Regions from separate parts of the Neorhizobium sp. T6_25 genome, predicted to be linked through region 1. Evidence: riboswitches for the same ligand, from Rfam matches in the RefSeq annotation. Region 1 holds a riboswitch; each other region holds the start of a gene.
The links. A riboswitch is a leader RNA that binds a small molecule or an ion and turns the genes downstream of it on or off. The one in region 1 is predicted to bind thiamine pyrophosphate.
Positions count from the first base shown of each region.

Region 2: linked by a shared signal. The riboswitch ahead of C5L10_RS13515 (ABC transporter permease) and the one ahead of thiC (phosphomethylpyrimidine synthase ThiC) in region 1 are both predicted to bind thiamine pyrophosphate.
Region 3: linked by a shared signal. The riboswitch ahead of thiM (hydroxyethylthiazole kinase) and the one ahead of thiC (phosphomethylpyrimidine synthase ThiC) in region 1 are both predicted to bind thiamine pyrophosphate.

Region 1 covers NZ_PVBL01000010.1:191,986-197,531, forward strand. Annotated here, with positions in the region: gene C5L10_RS16325 (glycoside hydrolase family 2 protein) at 1-51, opposite strand, end outside; gene C5L10_RS16330 (DUF1839 family protein) at 48-1,031, opposite strand; gene C5L10_RS16335 (amino acid--[acyl-carrier-protein] ligase) at 1,036-1,947, opposite strand; gene C5L10_RS16340 (acyl-CoA dehydrogenase family protein) at 1,997-3,178, opposite strand; gene C5L10_RS16345 (acyl carrier protein) at 3,180-3,431, opposite strand; TPP riboswitch at 3,611-3,742, shown strand; gene thiC (phosphomethylpyrimidine synthase ThiC) at 3,842-5,546, shown strand, end outside.
Region 2 covers NZ_PVBL01000008.1:184,375-189,920, reverse strand. Annotated here, with positions in the region: gene C5L10_RS13525 (PotD/PotF family extracellular solute-binding protein) at 1-665, shown strand, start outside; gene C5L10_RS13520 (ABC transporter permease subunit) at 662-2,350, shown strand; TPP riboswitch at 2,414-2,517, shown strand; gene C5L10_RS13515 (ABC transporter permease) at 2,653-3,435, shown strand; gene C5L10_RS13510 (ABC transporter substrate-binding protein) at 3,432-4,376, shown strand; gene C5L10_RS13505 (hypothetical protein) at 4,474-5,376, shown strand; gene nadA (quinolinate synthase NadA) at 5,445-5,546, shown strand, end outside.
Region 3 covers NZ_PVBL01000039.1:29,140-34,685, forward strand. Annotated here, with positions in the region: gene thiD (bifunctional hydroxymethylpyrimidine kinase/phosphomethylpyrimidine kinase) at 1-33, opposite strand, end outside; gene thiE (thiamine phosphate synthase) at 30-668, opposite strand; gene thiM (hydroxyethylthiazole kinase) at 665-1,486, opposite strand; TPP riboswitch at 1,524-1,619, opposite strand; gene C5L10_RS31435 (heavy metal translocating P-type ATPase) at 1,733-4,015, shown strand; gene C5L10_RS35145 (hypothetical protein) at 4,242-4,364, shown strand; gene C5L10_RS31450 (alpha-glucosidase) at 4,651-5,546, opposite strand, start outside.

The sequences.
Region 1 (5,546 bases):
GCCCTCGGCAAGAAGGCTGGTCCTTGATCCGATCGGGATAAGAAGGCTCACGCGGCCTCGCGGGCGTGGCTCAGCGTCGACGCCAGGTCCCCCATCAGCAGGTCCCAGGCGTCGGCGGCCGGATCGAGCGCTGTTGCCAGCGGTTCGAACTTCTTGCGGGTCAGGGCGCGGGCAAGCTGGAACTGGGTGGATTTTGCCACTTCCGAAATCCTCAGCGCCTGCCGTTCAGGCTGGGCGAACGCCTTGTGGTTCAGCCAGGCGAGATGGCTCGCCAGCAGCTCGAAATTGGCGCCGATCTGCCGCAGCGTGTTGAACGCGTATTTATGAAAGAAGCCGAAATCCCTCTCGGCGATCCGCTCCACCTGCGCCGGGAAGACTTTGCCGAACGCACGGATGGGATTGTCTTGCGGCCGCCGGGGAAAATGATGCCTGAGCAGCTTCCAGGCGGTTTCGCGAATTTCCCTCGCATCCGGATAGGCGGCGGGGAACTTGGCGAATTCGGTATAGGGCAGGAAGGGCAGCGCCGCCGGGCCGGCGTTCAACTGGAACAGGCCATCGAAATCTTCGCCGGAAAGGGTGAAGAAGCCGCCATTGTGGAAATAGTCGAGCTCGCGGCGTTCGAGGTCCAGCCGGTTGATCGCGACCGTCGTCTTGCCGTGTTCCTGGCGATAGGCGACGCCGCGCGTATCGGGCAGATAAAAGCTGTCGAGTTCGAGCAGCGTCAGCCGGCTGCGGCGGATTTGCTCCGTAACATGCCATTCCGGCCGGTCGAAGATCGCCAGTTCGGTTACGCGAATACCGAACAGGGTCTCGAGGTCTTCGAGCGGCACCTTGAAGAAAGTGAACTGGTCGCCCTCGAAATCCTGGGTCAGGGTGAAACCGAGTATGGCTTCCGGCGGCAGTCCCTGCGCCGAAAGCACCTCTATCCACAGATCGACGTAACAATTCGTCTCCGGCCACATGCGCTCGGCCGAATGCAGCGCATGTGTCCTGTAGTTCGCCGGATCGAGCGCCGGAAATACCGCCGTCATTGGATCAGCCCCAGAGCGTGGCGCGGACGGAGCCCGGCCACTCTTTTACGTCTAGACCGTGGGTGTGGAAGAGCGCAAGCGCGATGCGCTCGAGGCCGAAACCAACGCAGGCCGTGTGAGCGACGCTGCCATCCTCCAGGTTGAGGCCCCATTTCAGGCCGAAACTGTCCTGATGATAATTGAAGCTCATGCAGGCGGTGGGCTTGGCGACGGAGGTGATCGGGATCAGGAGTTCGAACTTCAGGTTCTGGTCGCGCTGGTTGTTGACCAGCATCTTGCCGGCGCGGCCGAAGAACGGGTCGTTGGCGATGTCGATCTCCACCTCGAGGCCGAGCGACTTCATCATCTCGACGCCGCGATCCATCCACAGCTGGCGGAAGTCGGTGACGTGGCTCTCCGTGCCCATGCAGACATATTCGCGCATGCGGAAAAGCTGCTGGCGGGCCGGATCCTTGGAGGGCTCATGGCGGAAGCAGTAGCTCTGCAGGTCGAACAGAGCGCCGCCGGCCGGCAGGCTGCCGCGCCGCGCAACGGTCGGATAGAGCGGATAGCAGGCCGCCGGCGTCAGCACGATGTCGGTCGCTTCCTGGCCCTTGGTCCAGTCCTCCTCGCCGACTTCCATGCATTTCAGCAGGCTCATATGGTCGAGTTCGTTGCCGCAGAACGAATGCACCGTGCCGGCGAGCTGCGGGAAGCTCTTCATATAGCCGCTGGTCTCGAAGAAGGCGCGGTTCATGCCCGGCGGGAAGCGCATCGCCTCGGCACCGTCGCCGCCGCCGACCTTGTCGATCAACCGCTCGAAGGCGGCGATAACGTCTTCGAACTGGCCGCTGCGGCCATACAGTCCGTCGACGCCCGTCTCGATCAGCAGGCCTGCATCAAACAGGCGGTCGAGAAATGAAACTTGCATATCCATGGCCTTACCTCATTCTTTTCAATGGTTTACATATGAAATGATCGGGGCGTCAGCCGAGCAGGCTGGTGTCCGGTTTCTGAACGAGCAGCATGGTCGACGTATTGCCGAGGATGCGGTCGTTGGAAATCATCAGCTGGGCGGAATGCGCGTCGCGCAGATGCCGGCCGAGACTGTAGGGCGTGCCGTTCTTGTAGCCCATGATGCCGCAGATGATCATCGCCTGGTTGATGATGGTCAGGATCGTCTCGGAGGAAGCCAGCTTGACGTTGTTCATGGCGATCGAAAACGCCATGGACGATAGCTGGTCGTGATCCACCTTGGCATCCGCGTAAATCCTGAGACCGGAGAGGATGCCGGCCTTGAGGAGCTGCAGCAGGTTCGAGGCTTCGGCGAGCCTCAGCGCGCCGGGCGGCTGGGTGCCGCCCGCCTTGCGGGCGGCGGCACGCACGAAAGCCTGGGCACGCAGTACCGCATCCGCGGCGATCCCGTACCAGACCGCGCTCCAGAGGAGATGCGAGGTGGCGAGCATCGATTGCGCGGCGATCTCGGCGAACGGCTTTGGAAAGATCTGGACGGACGGCGCCTCGCCCCTGAAGAGGAAACCGTCGGAGCAGGTGCCGCGCATGCCGAGCGTATCCCAGTCGACGGTCTTCTGCAGGGTATACTGGCCTTGCTTGAAGACGGTCATGACCTGGTCGGTCGGTGCGGCCTTCTCGTTGGAGCGCGAGGTGACCATGATCACATCGGCGTGGGCGCCGTAGGAAATCACCGTCGCATCCTTGGTCAGGCGGCAGACGTCGCCGTCGACCTCGATCGCGCAGATGGAGTTGCGCATATTGCCGCCGATGCCGCCCTCGGTCGTCGCGGAGGCGACGAGAAGCTGGCGGCCGGCAAGCTCGCGCATGAAGTCCCTATGCCATTCGCTGTCGCCACCGTGCTCCACGAGGCTCGAAACCTTGATCTGGTGCATGGCGAAAACCATGGCGCTTGCGGCGCAGGCCTGTCCCAGGATGGAGCAGACCTCGGCGATCTCGGTGATCGAAGCGCTCTCGCCGCCGAACGCGGCCGGGATCTGGATGCCGATCAGGCGCTCGGCCTTCATGGCATCGACCGCCTCGCGGGGGAAGCGGCCGTCATGGTCGACGCGGTCGGCAAATTCGGCCGCTACGGTTGCCACGCGGTGAGCGCGGGCGCTCAGGCTCATGTCGGCGGCAAAGGCGGGGAGGCTCATCTCAAGCGGCCTCGCGCGCTTTCAGGATATGCGAAACCGTCTGCTCGATCGCGGCTATGCTGGCGAAGGACTTGCGGTTCAAAAGGCTGTCGGGAAACTCGATGTCGAAAGCCTCTTCCAGGCCCAGCATCAATTGTACGGATGCAAATGAGGAGAGGCCGGCCGCATAAAGATCGGCGCCGTCTTCCAGCTCGGTCACCGCGACCGGAAGGCCGCCTATCCGTGTGAGTAATTCGCGAATGGTCTCGTTCATCTCGACATCTCCGGATCGTTCAAATTCTGCGTTCATCGCTGGGGATGTTACTACGCAGGAAAGCCTAAGATTCCAGCAATAAACGTCGTGAAGTTAGGGTTGCGGGATTCCGTAAAATCCGATCGATCGCCATCGGCATGGCCCGGCTTGACATGAACGGCCCGCGGGTTTCTGATGGCGCCATTCACCAGGGGGGTCCCGTCAAGGGGCTGAGATACTGCTGGTCGGACGGCTTTGGCCGGCCGAGGCGCAGTGACCCGTTGAACCTGATCCAGTTCATACTGGCGTAGGGACGGTGCGGGCGCTGCGGTAACAAGGGCGGGAAACCGTCCTTCGGATTCCGGGGTGTTTTTCCATCATTCCAACACTGGAACTGGGTCTCCAAACGTCAAACCTTGGAGCCTTGAGCCATGAATATTGCAACCACCAAGCTCACCCCGGTCGTCACCACCGGCCCGCTTCCCGCCTCCACGAAGGTCCTGAAAGCAGGAACGATCCACCCGGACATCCGCGTGCCGATGCGCCAGATCGCGTTGCATCCGACCTCCGGCGAGCCGCCGGTCACCGTCTACGATTCCTCCGGTCCCTATACCGCTGAAGGCGCCGCGATCAGCATCGATGCCGGCCTGCCGCGCCTGCGCGAAAGCTGGATTGTCGCCCGCGGCGATGTCGAAACCTATGAGGGCCGCATCGTCAGGCCGGAGGACAACGGCTTCGTGTACGGGAGCCATCTGACGCCGGAATTCCCGGTCCGCAACCAGCCCTTCAAGGCGAAAACGGGCCGGGCCGTCACCCAGCTCGCCTATGCGCGGGCCGGCATCATCACGCCGGAGATGGAATTCGTCGCCATCCGCGAGAACCTCGGCCGGCAGGCAGCCAGCGAGCCGCTCATCCGCGACGGCGAAAGTTTCGGCGCCCATGTGCCGGATTTCGTGACGCCCGAGTTCGTTCGGCGCGAAGTCGCGGAAGGCAGGGCAATCATTCCCGCCAATATCAACCATCCCGAATCCGAACCGATGATCATCGGCCGCAACTTCCTGGTGAAGATCAACGCCAATATCGGCAATTCGGCCGTCACCTCGTCGATGGCCGAGGAAGTCGAGAAGATGGTCTGGGCGATCCGCTGGGGCGCCGATACGGTCATGGACCTGTCGACCGGCCGCAACATCCACAATATCCGCGACTGGATCATCCGCAATTCGCCGGTGCCGATCGGCACCGTGCCGCTCTACCAGGCGCTCGAAAAGGTGAACGGCATTGCCGAGGACCTGACCTGGGAAGTCTATCGCGACACGCTGATCGAGCAGGCCGAGCAGGGTGTCGACTACTTCACCATCCATGCCGGCGTGCGGCTCGCCTATATCCCGCTCACCGTCAACCGCGTCACCGGCATCGTTTCCCGCGGCGGTTCGATCATGGCCAAGTGGTGTCTGCACCACCACAAGGAGAGTTTTCTCTACGAACATTTCGAGGAGATCTGCGACATCGCCCGGGCCTACGACGTGTCGTTCTCGCTCGGCGACGGTCTTCGCCCGGGTTCGATCGCCGATGCCAACGATGCGGCCCAGTTCGCGGAACTGGAGACCCTCGGGGAGCTGACGAAGATCGCCTGGGCGAAGGATTGCCAGGTGATGATCGAAGGCCCCGGCCATGTGCCGATGCACAAGATCAAGGCGAACATGGACAAGCAGCTCGCCGTCTGCGGCGAGGCGCCGTTCTATACGCTCGGGCCGCTGACCACCGATATCGCGCCGGGCTACGACCACATCACGTCGGGCATCGGGGCGGCGATGATCGGCTGGTTCGGCACCGCCATGCTCTGCTACGTGACGCCCAAGGAACATCTCGGCCTGCCGGACCGCAACGACGTCAAGGTGGGGGTCATCACCTACAAGATCGCCGCGCATGCGGCCGATCTCGCCAAGGGCCATCCCGCGGCCCAGGTGCGCGACGACGCGCTGTCGCGCGCCCGCTTCGAGTTCCGCTGGGAGGACCAGTTCAACCTCTCGCTCGATCCCGAAACGGCCCGCTCGATGCATGACGAGACCCTGCCGAAGGAGGCGCACAAGGTGGCGCATTTCTGCTCCATGTGCGGTCCGAAATTCTGCTCGATGC
Region 2 (5,546 bases), on a different contig from region 1:
GCGGCTACGGCGTTGCCTTCAACCCCTGCACGATCGTCTACGACAAGACCAAGGCGTCGAAGCCGATCACCTCCTGGAAGGACATGTGGAACCCGGAATGGAAGGGCCGCATCGCCTGGCCGGATGGTCTGGGCGCCGAAGGCATTTCCGCGCTGATGATGGCCGCCCGCGTCTGGGGCGGAGACGAGAAGAACGCCGACATCGCCTTCGAAAAGGTCAAGGAACTGAAGCCGTTCGCAGCGATCCAGGGCAGCCAGGCGCAGCTCTTCGAGATGTTCGACCAGAAGCTCGCCGATCTTTCGGTCGAATTCGGCAGCTTCACCCAGTCTTATGTCGAAACGCGCAATCCCAATATAGCGATCGCCAAGCCAGTCGAGGGGCAGGCGCTTTCGATGAACGTCGCCTGCATCACCGAAGGCACGAAGAACCAGAAGCTCGCCGAGGAATGGATCAACCTGCACCTCTCCGAACCCTGCATGCTCGCCTACGCGCGCCAGATCTACTACTCGCCGACCGTCAGCAACATCACGGTCCCGGACGACATCAAGTCTAAGCTCGTGCTCGGCGATGCCGATGTCGCCAAGCTCGTCGACTTCGATTGGGACGTGATCAATGCCAGCCGGGCCAAATGGCAGGCGAAATACGATCGGGAGATCGCGGGATGAACCGTTGGATCGGACCGGCGCTTGCAGCGCCGGTCAGCCTTTGGCTGCTTCTGTCCTTCGCGGCGCCGATGTTCGTGGTACTCGTGCTCTCCCTGCACGAGTATCCCGATCCTTTCGGCCCGCTGTTCATAACGCCGTCGATCGCGCAGTTTCGGGATATCGTCTCGGACGGCTTCTATTTCGGCGTGGTCTCCGAAACCATCCTGCTCGGCCTCGGAGTGACCGTCATCACCGCGCTTCTCGGTTATCCGCTCGCTCACTGGCTGGCGCGGATGCCGGCAAAATACCGCGCGGCCGCGTTCGCCGTCATCCTCATTCCGCTGCTGACCAATGTCGTGGTGCGCTCGCTCGGCATCATTCTCCTGCTGGCACCCGAAGGGCTGATCAATTCGGTCACCGGCCTCATCGGAATTCCGCCGGCGAGATACATGCTGTTCACCCACGGCGCGGTCGCCGTCGCATTGGCGCAGGTCTTCCTGCCGTTCATGGTGCTGGCGCTCTACGACAACCTGCAGAACACTTCGCCGCGCGTTCATGAGGCGGCGCAGAGCCTTGGCGCTTCCCCCGCGGTCCGGTTCCTCACCGTCGACCTGCCGCTGTCGCTGCCCGGCCTTCGCTCCGGGGCCGTCATCGTTTTCCTGATGGCGACCACGGCCTACGTTTCCGCCTCGCTGCTCGGCGGAAAGAAGGTCTGGACCACCGGCATGCTGGTGCTGCAGGAGGCGATCAAGAACCTCAATGCGCCGCTTGCCGCAGCACTTGCGATCATCATGACCGTCACCGGTCTCGCGTTTGCGGCGCTCTGCGCCTACTCGCTCAATCGCCTGATGCCGTGGCTGAAGGGCAAGCCCAGCAATCCCTGGAGCATTCCGCGTTGGCTGGTGCCGATCATCAACATTTTCGGGCCGATCGTCTCGAAGCTGCTGCTCGCCACCTCGCTGCTGCTCCTGCTGCTGCCGTTGGTGCTCGTGTGCATCCAGAGTTTCAACGACGTGCCGCAGGCGACCGCATCCGGCTTCCGCGGCTTCACGCTGAAATGGTACGAAGCGGTGTTCTTCGCCGGAACCTATGCGGACGCCTTCTGGGTGTCGGTGAAGCTCGCCGTCACCTCGATGCTGGTGGCGCTTTCGCTCTCGCTGCCGGCAGCTTTCGCGCTCGCCCGTTATCCGTTCAAGGGCCGTTCTGCGCTTCTGACGTTCTGGTTGCTACCGATGTCGCTGCCGCATGTGGCGATCGGCGTCGGCATGCTCAGGCTGCTGCAGATCTACCTGATCATCCCGCCCTTCCTCGGCCTCGTGGCGATCCACGTGATCGTCATCCTGCCGTTTGCGATCACGCTTCTGACCACCTCGGTCATGGGGCTCGACCAGGCGCAGGAAGAGGCGGCGGCGAGCCTCGGGGCAAGCCCGGCGCGGCGGTTCTTCCTGATCATCATGCCGGGCCTGGCGCCGGGACTGTTTGCGGCCGGCATCGTCGGCTTCCTCCTGAGCTTCGGCGAGGTGACGGTGACGAGTTTCCTGACCACCGCCCGCCTGACGACGCTTCCGGTCCGCATCTACTCCGAATCGACCTTCAGCCTGGAGCCGACCGCGCATGCGATCTCCGCCGTGCTGATCGTCTTCACGGTCATTGCGCTGGTGCTGGTGGGCAGGGTGGTTCGCCTCGACAGGCTCTACGCACGCTGAATTGGAAACGGTAGCGGGCTGGCCGGCCCGCTTGACAGGCATACTGAAAACCGACAGTTATCGTCCTATTCCGAGGGGAGCATCTTGACGATGCTGAGATGGCGCTGAGCCGGACCCTTGAACCTGATCCGGGTCATGCCGGCGTAGGAACGGAAATAGGCGTCATCCGACGATACTTTCTCTTCTCCGCTTCACCTGGGTCTCCGTGATTGACTGATCTGGAGATCGACCGATGACATCCATTCTTCCCGTTGTCCCGAGAGGGTGTCCGGTCCCGGCGTGCAGGTTCGGCGCGTAGCATCATGCGCGCGTCCCATGCGGTCATCGGCCTCGTCCTGCTTGTCGCCCTCTGGCAAGCGGGCGTCTGGCTGTTTGCTCCGCCTCGCTACATTCTGCCGTCTCCGATTGCCGTCGCTTCCGCCTTCGGGCGGCAGCCGGGTTTCCTGCTGCAGAACAGCCTCGTCACGCTGACGGAAATCGCGCTGGGCCTCGCGATCGGCGCAGGCCTCGGCATCGCCACGGCCTTCGGCGTCGCCGCGTTGCCGCGGCTTGGTCGTCTCGTCTGGCCGATGGTGCTGATCCTGCAGGCCTTTCCCGTCTTCGTGCTGGCGCCGATCCTGGTTCTCTGGCTGGGTTTCGGCCTCGCCTCGAAAGTGGCGATGACGACGATCATCATCTTCTTTCCGGTCGCCTCCGCCTTTGCCGACGGTCTTCGCCGCACCGACCAGGAAATCCTCGACGCCGTCTCGCTGGAGGGCGCGAACCACTGGCAGACGCTGGTGTCGATGCGCGTGCCGCTGGCGATCCCGAGCCTGGTCTCAGGGCTCCGGGTTGCTGCCCCGCTTGCGCCGCTTGGGGCCGTGGTCGGCGAATGGGTGGGCGCGTCCGGCGGGCTCGGCTTCGTGATGGTCCAGGCCAATGCCCGCATGCAGACCGACACGGTGTTCGCGGCGATGACCATACTGGCAATCCTCACTCTTATTCTAAGGCTTCTTATCGACCGGCTGACCGCCGGGCTCGCCCCGTGGGCCAGCGAAGCCGACCCTTCATCTTCATCCGCATCAGGGAGTTCCGTCCGATCATGATCCGTATCCTCACTGCGTCCTTCATCGCGCTGGCCAGCCTTGCCACCCCGATCTCTGCGCAGGCCGCCGACAAGCTCAGCGTGCTGCTCGAATGGTTCGTCAATCCGGACCACGCACCGATGGTCATCGCCAAGCAGCGCGGGCTGTTTGCCGATGCCAATCTCGACGTCGAGCTTATCCCGCCGTCCGATGCCTCCGCGGTGCCGCGGCTGGTTTCGGCCGGCCAGGCGGATATCGGCATCCACTACCAGCCCAATCTCTATCTCGACCATGAGGCGGGCCTGCCGCTCGTGCGGTTCGGCACGCTGGTCGAGACGCCCTTGAACACGGTCACGGTTCTGGCGGACGGGCCGATCAAGAGCCTCAAGGACCTGAAGGGCAAGAAGGTCGGCTTTTCCGTCACCGGCTTCGAGGATGCGATGCTGAAGCGCATGCTGGCCTCCGAAGGGCTTTCGAACGCTGACGTGGAACTGATCAACGTCAATTTTTCGCTGTCACCGTCGCTGATCGGCGGCAAGGTGGATGCGACGCTCGGCGGGTTCCGCAATTTCGAGCTGACCCAGATGAAGATCGAGGGCCATCCGGGTCGCTCGTTTTTCCCGGAAGAGCACGGGGTTCCGGCCTATGACGAGCTGATCTTCGTCACCCGCCGCGATTCTGCCGCCGACAACCGGCTGCCGCGCTTTCTGCACGCCGTCGAGCAGGCTTCGATCTACATCACCAACCATCCGCAGGAGGCTTGGCAGCTGTTTGTCAAGGCCTATCCCAACCTCGACGATGAGTTGAACCGCACCGCGTTCTTCGACACGCTGCCGCGCTTTGCCAAGCGTCCGGCCGCACTCGACCAAGGCCGTTACCAGCGCTTCGCCGCCTTCATGCAGGAAATGGGACTGATCAAGACCGTGCCGCCGATCGGGGACCTCGCGGTCGAAATCAAGTAGGCCAAGCTGCTGATATTGTTTGATTTGAGCGCCGGGGTTCGCGTAACGTGATTTCCATGCCAGATAGGCATCGCACGTTACGTACCCCGGAGTTTGCTTGACCATCGGACTTGCCCATGCGGAACTGATCGCGGTTCTGTCCGCCGTCACCGGCGACGAGCCGCGCGTGATGACGGTTCGCTCCGGCGATGCGCTGCCATCCGGGCCCTTCGAGTTTGGGCACAGGAGCCTGCAGGCCGGGCTTCGCGAATGGGTGGGGGATCAGACGGGCCATCCGCTCGGTTATCTCGAACAGCTCTATACCTTCGCCGACCGCGACCGGACCCATGAGGATGCCGAGGGGCGGACGATCTCGATCAGTTATCTCGGCCTTGTCCGCGAGCAGGCCGCGCCCGGTGCCGGAAAACCCGGTTGGCATGGCTGGTACGAATATTTCCCCTGGGAAGACCATCGCGGGGGGAGGCCAGAGATTCTGGCCGCCATCACCGGCCGCCTGCAGGATTGGGTTGCGGCGGAAACTGCGCGGCGCGAACACCGCCGGCGCCGCGTCGATTTTGCCTTCGGCCTCGACGGCGCCGCCTGGAACGAGGATCTCGGCCTGCAGCGTTACGAACTGATGTACGAGGCGGGGCTCGTTGCCGAGGCGGGCTGCTCGCCGGCCAAAAGTTTCGGGCGTTCGATGTTTGCCGACCACCGCCGCATCCTGGCGACCGGGATCGCGCGGCTGCGCGCCAAGATCAAGTACCGCCCGGTGGTCTTCGAATTGATGCCGGAGAGTTTTACGCTGTCGCAGTTGCAGCGCACCGTCGAGGCACTGGCTGGCCTGACGCTGCACAAGCCGAATTTCCGCCGGCTGATCGACCAGCAGGAGCTGATCGAGGAAACCGGCGAGGCGACCAGCGAAACCGGCGGGAGACCGGCCAAGCTTTTCCGCTACCGCCATGCGGTCCTCGAAGAGCGCGCGCTTTCCGGTTCGAAACTTCCGCTTTCACGTAATTGACATAAACTCTAAACGAGAATATGTCTCTGCGCCGGATATACTCACTTCGAGTATAAAAGGAGCAGCTGATGAATTCTCCGCTTTCGGTTTCCCAGCTTTACGATCGTGTCAGCCGTGTCATCCCCAAGGCCGAGTGGATGAGCTACGAGGCGGATGTCGCAGCGATCCTT
Region 3 (5,546 bases), on a different contig from region 1:
ACCCGCGACCGACAGGACGTTTTTGATACTCATATACGTGCTCTTTCGATTTCCGCGGCAATTCTGCGGGCGGCGGCTTCAGGATCGGGCTGGCCGCAGATGGCCGACACCACCGCGATGCCCTTTGCGCCGGCGGCGAGTGCCGGGCCGGCATGTTCCGCCTTGACGCCACCGATCGCCACTGCCGGAACCGGCGCCATGGCGACGATGCGCGCAAGCCCGTGGAAACCGATCGGTTGCTTGTGGTCAGGCTTGGTGTTGGTCGAAAACACCGGGCCGATGCCGACATAATCGACGATGGAAGGATCCACCCGCCGTGCCAGGTCTTCGTTTTCGACCGAGAGGCCGAGGATCATGCCATGGCCGGCACGCTGCCGCGCCCCCGCTGCCGCCATGTCGCTCTGACCGACATGCAGACCTTCCGCGCCGATCGCGATCGCTGCCTCCACGTCGTCGTTGATGATCAGGGGCACGCCGGTGCCTGCCAGCACCGCCTTCAGCGCCCGGCCGGTCTCGATCATCTTTGCCGTATTCGCCTGCTTGTCGCGCAGCTGGACGATGGTGACGCCGCCGGCGACCGCCAGCCTTGTCGTCTCGACCATCCCGATCTCGCGGCAGAGATCGGGGTCGAGGACGAGATAGACGGAAAGGTCGAAGGTTTTGGTCATGCTGCGACGACCCTTGCCTTTGCATCGAGCGTCTCGCCGGTCAGCGCCGCGAGACGGTCGAGGAAGATCGGCGAAAAGAAGCCGGGACCGGAGGCGGTGAGGGCCGCTTCTTCGCCCGCGACCGCGAACATCGCGAGTGCGGCGACCGTCGCCTCGAAGGGATCGTCCGTGCTTGCCGCAAAGGCGCCGACCAGACAGGTGAGCGAGCAGCCGAGCGCAGTCACCCGCGGCATCAGCTCAGAGCCGCCGAGGATGCGGACCGAACGCCGGCCGTCGGTGACGAAATCCACCTCGCCGGTAACAGCCACCACGCAGGCCTGCTGCCGGGCGATGGCAATGGCCGAGCTTTCGGCCGCTGCAACGCTGTCGCCGCTGTCGACGCCATGGCCGCTCGACTGGCTGCCGGCCAATGCAATGATTTCCGAGGCGTTGCCGCGGATGACCGTGGGCCTCAGTTCCATCAACTCGGCAAGTGCCGCGCGGCGATAGGCGGTGGCGTAATGGGCGACGGGATCGAGCACCCATGGCTTGCCAGCTTCCGTGGCGGAGGCGGCCGCCGCCTTCATGCCGGCCAGGAAATCCGGCGACAGGGTGCCGATATTCACCGTCAGGCCCGCAGCGATGCGGGCGAACTCCCCGGCTTCTTCCTTGGTGTGCACCATGGCGGGCGAGGCGCCGGCCGCCAGCACCACGTTGGCGGCGATATTCATCGCCACGAAATTGGTGATGTTCTGGACGAGCGGGTTTTTGGCGCGCATCGCGGTCAGCAGCTGGCCGGGGGTCTCTGCACGGGTCCCAAGGGGTATTATCGTCTGCATATCTGCCTCGTTCGGCGGGGCAGGCGTGGGGCGCAGTGTCAACGCCCTGACGACTCCCTCCGCCAGCATGATCTGGTTCAGGTTCTAAGGGTGCTTCTCAGCCCGGCTTTGCCGGACGCCCCTGTCTTCACCATGGCTTACAGCAAAGATAATGCGCTTCGCCAGCAAATTTTTCTGATTTTGGGTCTTGCAGCTCTAGTCGCTAGAGGTTGTAGAGACAGGGCTCGATCCAATGGGAATGAGACGATGAGCACCACCACGCAGGCACGATACAAGGTTGGCGGCATGGATTGCGCCAGCTGCGCGACGAAGATCGACACCGCGGTGCGCCGCATGCCGGGCGTCGAGGACGTGTCCGTTTCGGTGGCTTCAGGCACGATGACTGTGAAGCATGACGGCACCGGCGATCTGGGCGCGATCGAGAAGAAGGTCGTAGGGCTTGGGTATTCGCTCAGGACGCTGGGTCAGAAGGCTGGTGAGGATGCGCGGCGGCGCGGTGTCGAGGGGTTCCCCCCCTCTGCCCTGCCGGGCATCTCCCCCCCAAGGGGGGAGATCGGCAAGAGGCATGACCACCATCACGCCCATGACGGTGGGCACGATCATTCCCACCACGACCACGGCACGGCGGAAATCGAAGGCCTGCACAGCCACGATCACGGGCCGATGGACGGACCGTGGTGGAAATCGGCGAAGGGCCGCCTGACCATCGTGGTCGGCATTGCGTTGGCGGCGGCTTACGGGATCGGCCATCTGGTGCCGACCTATGACACAATCATCTTCACCGCAGCGATGCTGATTGGCCTCGTGCCGATTGCCCGCCGCGCCGTCACGGCAGCACTCGCCGGCACGCCGTTTTCGATCGAGATGCTGATGACGATCGCCGCCGTCGGCGCTGTTGTCATCGACGCATCGGAAGAGGCCGCCGCCGTGGTTTTCCTCTTCCTGATCGGCGAGCTACTGGAAGGGGTCGCGGCCGTCAAGGCGCGCCAAAGCATCCAGAGCCTGACCGCGCTGGTGCCGAAGAACGCGCTGCTCGAAGAAAACGGCCAGACCCGCGAAGTGCCGGCCGAGAGCCTTGCCGTCGGCGCGACCATCCTCGTGCGTCCCGGTGATCGTATTTCCGCGGACGGCGTCATCATCGCCGGCGAAAGCGCGATCGACGAAGCGCCGGTGACGGGCGAAAGCACGCCGGTCTCCAAGGGCATCGACGACACGGTGTTTGCCGGCACGATCAACGGCGATGCCGCCTTGCGGGTTCGCGTGACGGCCGCCGCCGAGGACAATACGATTGCCCGCGTGGTGCGGCTGGTCGAGGAGGCGCAGGAAAGCAAGGCCCCCACCGAACGCTTCATCGACCGGTTTTCGCGGTATTACACGCCGGGCGTCGTCGCCGTTGCGGCACTGGTCGCCATCCTGCCGCCGCTCGTTGCCGGTGCGTCCTGGAGCGAGTGGGTCTACAAGGGCCTGGCGATCCTGCTGATCGGTTGCCCCTGCGCGCTGGTCATCTCGACGCCGGCGGCGATTGCCGCATCGCTGTCGTCAGGTGCCCGCCGCGGCCTGCTGATGAAGGGCGGCGCGGTGCTGGAAACCCTCGGCAAGATCACCGCCGTCGCGCTCGACAAGACCGGTACGTTGACGGCGGGTAGGCCCCAGGTGACCGATGTCATCGCGTTCGGCCGCAATGCGGAGGACGTGCTGCGCTTTGCGGCAGCGCTCGAAACCGGCTCCAGCCATCCGCTCGCCGTCGCAATCCTTGCCAAGGCTGCCGATGACGAGGTCGAGATTCCGACCGCAACTGATGCCAGGGCGCTCGGCGGCAAGGGCATCACGGCAATAGTCGAAGACCAGGAGGTGTTTTTGGGTTCGCCGAAGGCCGCAGCCGAGCGGGTTTCGCTGCCGATGGCGCACGGCCGGCGGATCACCGGCCTCAACGACGAAGGCAAGACCGTCTCGGTGCTGATCGTCGGCGGGGTTCTGGCCGGTGCCATCGCCATGCGCGACGAACCGCGTCCCGACGCCAGGGCCGGCCTGAAGGCGCTGACCGATGCCGGCATCAGGACCGTGATGCTGACCGGCGACAATGCCCGCACCGCAGCCGCGATCGGCAAGGACCTCGGCATCGAGGTGCGTGCCGAACTGATGCCGGAAGACAAGAGCCGCATCGTCGGCGAACTGAAAAGCGAGGGTTTCGTGGTCGGCAAGGTCGGCGACGGCATCAACGACGCGCCGGCGCTCGCTGCCGCTGATGTCGGCATCGCGATGGGCGGCGGCACGGACGTGGCGCTCGAAACCGCCGATGCCGCAGCGTTGCACGGTCGGGTCGGCGACATCGCCGCCATGATCGAACTGTCGAAACGGACGATGCGCAACATCTACCAGAACATTACCATCGCCATCGGCCTGAAGGCCGTCTTCCTGGTCACCACCATCATCGGCATCACCGGATTGTGGCCGGCGATCCTCGCGGATACCGGCGCGACGGTGCTGGTGACGATCAACGCGTTGCGGCTGCTGCGGGTGAGGAACTAGCGCCCGCCGACAGGAGGTTGCGCAAGACACTGTCGTGTTGCAAGATTGGGCAGCGTAAAAGGATAGGCTGACATGCGCACCAACAAATCCATCACCCTGACACTCGGTAAACAGCAGCAAGTTCTTGATGCCATGGTGGAATCGGGGGACTATGACTCCGCCAGCGAGGCAGTGCGCGCTGCCCTGCGGGCACTCGAGCGGGAAAAGGGAAGCCCTGGACGAAATCATGCGCCTGAAGGTTCAGGAAGCCATGGACGATCCGCGCCCCAGTATTCCCGCAGCCAAAGTATTCGCGGAACTTCGCGAATTCCATGCCAGCCAAGCGAAAGCTGACAAGCGTGGTTCATAAGGTCGAGTTTCGACCGGCAGCCGTCACTGACCTCCGGCGGATTTATCTGAGAATTGCCCCAAGAGGGCGGGCACGAGCGCGCTGGAAACTATATCGATCGAATTGAAGCGGCCTGCATGATCCTCGCGGCATTTCCCCAGCGCGGAACGGTCCGGAACCATATCCATCCGGGCCTGCGCGTCATAGGGTTTGAGCGCAGTGCCGCCATAGCGTTAATATCCTGCGTATTCTACCGCGGGGCATGGATTTTCCCTCTGACTGGTCCACGGATGATTGACGCGGTTTTTCAAAGCGTCTGCGCCAAAACCGCGAAAGCCTCGTAGGGCTTCAGCATCAGGCTTTCACCCAGCCGGTCGACCGGTTCATAGTTCGAGATCAGGCACTCGCCTGGTATCCTCAATTCGCCCGGCAGCTCGACGGGCACCTCACGGGCCCTGAAATTGGCGACCACCACCAAACGCTCCCCGTCGAGGGTTCGCGAGTAGACGAAGACGTCCGGATGGCTGTCGAGCCAGCTCTGATAAATCCCGTAGACGATCACCGGGTGGCGTTTCCTGAGCGCGATCAGCTTGCGATAATGGTTCCAGATCGACCTTTCGTCGGTCATTTCGCGCTCGGCATTGATCGTCGGATAATTGGGATTGACCTCGATCCACGGCACGCCGGTCGAAAAGCCGCCATAGGGCGCGGCGCTCCATTGCATCGGAGTGCGGGCGTTGTCGCGGGCGTTTTCATTGGCGCCCTTGATGAATTCCTCCGGCGACAGGCCGGCTTCGATATGCAGCCGGTGCATGTTGAGCGTCTCGATGTCGCGATACTGCTCGATCGTCGTGAACGGCACATTGGTCATGCCGATCTCCTCGCCCTGGTAGATGAAGGGCGTGCCCTTCATCAGGTGCAGCACGGTCGCCAGCATCTTGGCCGATTCTGCCGGATGACCGGTCGCATCCCCATATTTGGAGACGGCGCGCGGCAGGTCATGGTTGCCCCAGAACAGCGAATTCCAGCCGTCGTCCGACAGCGCGTATTGCCACTTGCCAAGCACCGATTTCAGCTTCACCAGGTCGAACGGCTTCGAGCGCCATTTGCCGAATATCTCATCCCATTGCTGGGTCACGTGCTCGAACTGGAAGACCATCGACAGTTCGTGGCGGTTGCGGCCGGAATAAAGGAGAGCCGAAC